DNA from 2 places in the Serratia fonticola genome. Region 1 is predicted to be linked to the other one. Evidence: riboswitches for the same ligand, from Rfam matches in the RefSeq annotation. Region 1 holds a riboswitch; the other holds the start of a gene.
The links. A riboswitch is a leader RNA that binds a small molecule or an ion and turns the genes downstream of it on or off. The one in region 1 is predicted to bind manganese.

Region 1 (2,406 bases):
TCGAACACCCACCTTATCCAAGGTGAGGGAACTGCCCGGAGTGGGTAATTGGCCCGTGTAGCTTCGGAAAGTAGGGAGTAAAAGCAAGAAAGTTGAGGTATTACGCCGAAAAATCACGAACTCGATCGGTTCCCTCTTCTTGGGGGAGAGGGCGAGGGAGGTGCCCGGAGTAGGTAATTGGCCCGTGTAGCTTCGGAAAGTAGGGAATAGAAAGCAAGAAAGTTGAGGTATTACGCCGAAAGATCAACGAACTCGGTCGGTTCCCTCTCCTTGGGGAGAGGGTTAGGGTGAGGGAGTATTCTTTGCTGCCAAGGATTAAGCCAGGTAGCCCAAGTGCTCCAGCAGGATATTAAAGCCAATCCCGATCAGCACCACGCCGCCAAGAATTTCTGCGCGTTTGCCCAGCAGCGGGCCGATAAACCGGCCAACCATCATCCCCAGCGTAGCCATGATCATGGTCGCCATACCTATCGCCATCGCGGTATGCAGGATATTAACCTGCAGGAATGCCAGACCCACACCGATTGCCATCGCATCCAGACTGGTGGCAATGGCCGTAGCAACCAGCACCCAGAAACCATGACGATTGACTTTCTCTTCTTCCGGCTTGTTTTTCACCCCTTCAACGATCATGCGTGCGCCAAGGATAAACAGCAGGCTAAAGGCGACCCAGTGGTCCCATTCCATGATGTATTGGCTGGCAAACAGACCGATGCCCCAGCCGATAAGCGGGGTAATGGCTTCAATGATGCCAAAGATCAGACCAGTACGGATAGCTTCGCGAAAACGCGGTTGATGCAGAGTGGCGCCTTTGCCGATCGACGCGGCAAACGCGTCCATAGACATGCCAAAAGCCAGGATAAGAGTTGCGGAAAGGTTCATTGAAATAGTCTCGGCCGGGTGGCTCCATATACACGTAACCCACCCCCAACCATACGACGGAGTTACGTGCCTATGGTCTCGCCAACCTACCTGGCTGCCCGCACCACGTTTCGCTGACGAAACGAGTATGTTGATACGGGCGTTTCTGGTTATGACTCCCCAGAAACCGGCTACTCCCCAATGACGGCGCAACCATACCATAATATTTTTGCTGCGGACAACGTTTAATTTCACCGGGGTATTGGGTGAAATTGAGACTTATTTTCATTAACGCGTTTGTTGAGGGTAATAATGGCGATAGTTGCATCAATGGTGTGGAAATAATAAGCAGAAAAAACACCAGCCATGCTGATTAATTACCCATAAAAAATCATTGTTAATTAATCAGGATGGGGTGGCAGGGTTTTAACTCATTTATTTTCAAGGAAAAAATGATAGATTTTTTCCAGGTCATCCAGGTGTGTAACCTGGATTAATAACCGGCGCTTTTCTAAGTCGATAACAAGAATGCCGTCTTCGGATAAATTCATGGCTTTGATGCGTCGATAGTCAATAAACGCATTGGCATAGAAGAAACCGGTGGTTTTAAACAACATTTTGGGCTTGCGGATATAGGAGATATATACTGCAATTATGGCCAGGGAAATTAGCAGGTAGGTAGTTATCGGCGCTCCCTGCTCGACCAGGTTGCGGTAGATCAGGATAGCGATCAGACCGACGAAGATCAGGCAGTCCAACCGGTTACCCCGCTTGAGCTGCACCTTTAACAGCGTTTTTCCTTTCAGCAGGTTCATGCCGAACTCGTCATACAGCGCATACGTCAGCATCAGCAGAATAAAAATCAGTATTACGCCATCGGTCAGCGACATCTTACCACTCCATAAATAAAAAAACCGGGGGTTGCCCCCCGGCTATCAATTGCTATTACAGACCTAACAGACCAATCCAGTAACCGAAGATACCAATGGCGAAGAAGCCGATGATGATCCACAGCGCGTTGACCTTCCTGCGCAGCAGCCACATACAACCGAATGTCAGCAGTAGCGGTACCAAGCCAGGCATCAACTGGTCAAGGATGGTTTGTACCGTAGTGACGTGGGTTTGCCCGGTCTGGTCAGTGATTTTCGACACTACCAGCGGGATATTGACGTGCGTCCACTTGTTAACCAAGGCCCCCATGACAAACAGGCCGAGGATGGACGCCCCTTCCGTCAGTTTTTGCAGGAAACCACCGCCCATATCGCTAACGATATCGACCCCTTTTTGGTAGCCGTAGGCGACACCGTAGTAACGAACCAACAGGCGAACCAGGTTAAACAGGACGAAGAACAACAGCGGGCCGAGCAGGCTGCCACTCATGGCAATACCGGCACCCAATGCGGCAAACACCGGGCGAACGGTACCCCAGAATATCGGGTCACCTACGCCGGCCAGTGGCCCCATCAGACCTACTTTGATGCCGTTGATGGCCGCATCGTCGATCGGTGCGCCGTTGGCACGCTGTTCTTCCATCGCCATGGTGAC
Region 2 (2,406 bases), 520 kb from region 1:
CGCGCGTTATTGGGCCGACGAGCTGCAGGAAGGGGTGGATCTGATCTACACCGACCCGGACTCCCAGGCGCTGATGGTCATTGAACGTCAGTGGCCTAAAAATAGCGATCCACAAGGCGTGGCGACGCCGATAGGCAGCCGCAGGATTGCCGGCCACCCGGTAAAAAAACTGGCGGCCTGCCAGGTGATCACCAATGCCGCCAAGCGCCGGGCAAACGGGGCGTTAGACATTGCCAGCGGTAAGCAATATACCAGCGTGTTGCCGCTCTCTTCCCGGGCGTGGGAGCTGCTGGGGGAACCGCTCAGGCAGCCTGATGCGGCAGCGCTGAAACGTCATCTCCAGCAGGCATTGCCGGATTTTGTACGCCCCAGACAGCCGATCGAACAGCTGCATATCTTACCGGTTAGCGAGGTGCTCGACTGGTGCTGGGACCCGGCCTTGCAGTGCCTGCAGATTGATATCTTAAGCGGAGAGGATCGTGATGACAATTTAGTGACGGTGTCACTAAATTACGATAGTGCCGCCCCTCAGGCTACCGAGGTATTGGCCAGGGCAATGCTCACGCCAGCAACTCCACCACGGTTGATTTCAGGCAGGGTGAAGATCGAATCAGACAAGCTGTTTATCGAGCCATTGGCCGTAGCCAGTGACACCCAGATATTCTCGCTGTGCGCTGATGAGGCTGAACCTTTCCCGATGGAGCGCCAGGCCGATCTGCAACAGCGTTCAGATATGCAGCAAGCGTTGGCAGACACCGAAACGTTGCTGGCTCAGTGGTTACAGCAGGGGATCCGGCATCAAGGGGCGCGTGGGATTGATAGGGTGGAAACGTTGGCCGAGGCGCTAAATGGCTACGGCCTGGTGCAGCTGTCTGCAGGGTTAAACGAGTTACCCGAGCGTATTCGTTCCAATAACCACACGGAATTAGTCCAGCGGTTGATGACGATTTATCAAACGCTGCGCCTGGTGAAAGACCGGCAGAGTCATTGACTTTGACAGCGCCATGACAGTTCGACTAAGCTTGCCCCACTCATTTGGGGAGTAGCCTTCCTTCATCAAGAAGGAGGATGTGTCAACATACTCAGCAAGTTGCTGTGGCACATCCGTCGATCAGATTGGCGAGACCATAGGGGTAATATTTCTTTTGGATTGGACGAGGAATATTACACCATGGTTTGCTACGTCCAGTCGGTATTTCCATAATGACCCTTTTTTCTGCTGTACTCTCAAATTACCTCACCAAAAAGCCGGGCAAACTGAGGGCTAAAGGATGACGCTGTCATTTTTCCAGCTCGCGATATCCTTAGTCATCATCTTGATTGCCTCTGAAATTTTCACCAATGCCCTGGAGCACCTTGGCGAAAGGTTGAAGATCTCTGAGGGGGTAACCGGTTCGCTTTTTGCCGCCATTGGCACCGCCTTACCTGAAACCATGGTACCCATTTTGGCCCTGGTTGCCGGCACGTCGGCGGCTAATGTTAACGAAGAGATTGGCGTGGGGGCGATATTGGGCGCGCCGCTGATGCTGTCTACGCTGTCGATCTTTTTGATGGCGCTGGCCGTGGTAAGACGGCGGGGTATTAACGGGTCTATCACCCCTGAGCCCACGGGGTTTATACGGGATACGCGTTTCTTCCTGATGGCTTTTGTATTGGCCGCAATCGCCTTGTTCATTCCCGTGGAGATGAAAATCGCCAGGATGGGCGTCAGCGTGTTGTTGGTCTTGCTTTACGTCACCTATATTGTAAAAACCTTACACGCGTCGAAAAAACTGGTGGCGGAGGGGAATGGAACCGCGGCAGATAACGTCATGTTCTTATCCCGAGTGGGATTGCCCACCACGCTATTTACCATCATCCTGCAAACCTTAATTGGTTTGGGCGTATTGGTGGCGGGGGCTTTAGGTTTTATAGACGGTGTGGCCGCAGTATCGGAAAAGCTTGGCATTTCTGTGTTGTTACTGTCATTGATTATCATTCCTATAGCTACCGAATTGCCAGAGAAGGTGAACAGCATTCTATGGATACGCAAAGGGAAGGATACTCTGGCATTAGGTAATATTACCGGCGCAATGGTTTTCCAAGGCACCATATTACCCGCTATCGGGATATTATTGACGCCATGGCAACCCCGGCATGAAGTGCTGATCGGGGTGTTTATTACGCTTTCATCGGCATTCTGGCTGTGGATCAACGCCAGAAACAAAAATCTGAAAGTGTGGATGCTATTTATTAATGGGGCTTTCTATTTCGCTTATATTATCGCCTCGATCTCATTTAGCGGCTAAAAATCAACCCTCCTGAAATGCTATTGCAGCGGCCGTTGGAGCCGCTGCAGTCAGCGTAACTCTGCTCCAATTTGGCTGCCCATAGCCCGCCGTAAAAAATACTTGACCTTCCAAACGT

Region 2: linked by a shared signal. The riboswitch ahead of WN53_RS21090 (sodium:calcium antiporter) and the one ahead of mntP (manganese efflux pump MntP) in region 1 are both predicted to bind manganese.

Annotation. Positions count from the first base shown of each region.
Region 1 is NZ_CP011254.1:5,279,417-5,281,822, reverse strand. It holds gene mntP (manganese efflux pump MntP) at 316-882, opposite strand; yybP-ykoY riboswitch at 893-1,073, opposite strand; gene WN53_RS23420 (DUF986 family protein) at 1,293-1,751, opposite strand; gene WN53_RS23415 (PTS mannose transporter subunit IID) at 1,807-2,406, opposite strand, start outside.
Region 2 is NZ_CP011254.1:4,754,977-4,757,382, reverse strand. It holds gene WN53_RS21095 (SWIM zinc finger family protein) at 1-991, shown strand, start outside; yybP-ykoY riboswitch at 1,025-1,121, shown strand; gene WN53_RS21090 (sodium:calcium antiporter) at 1,272-2,288, shown strand.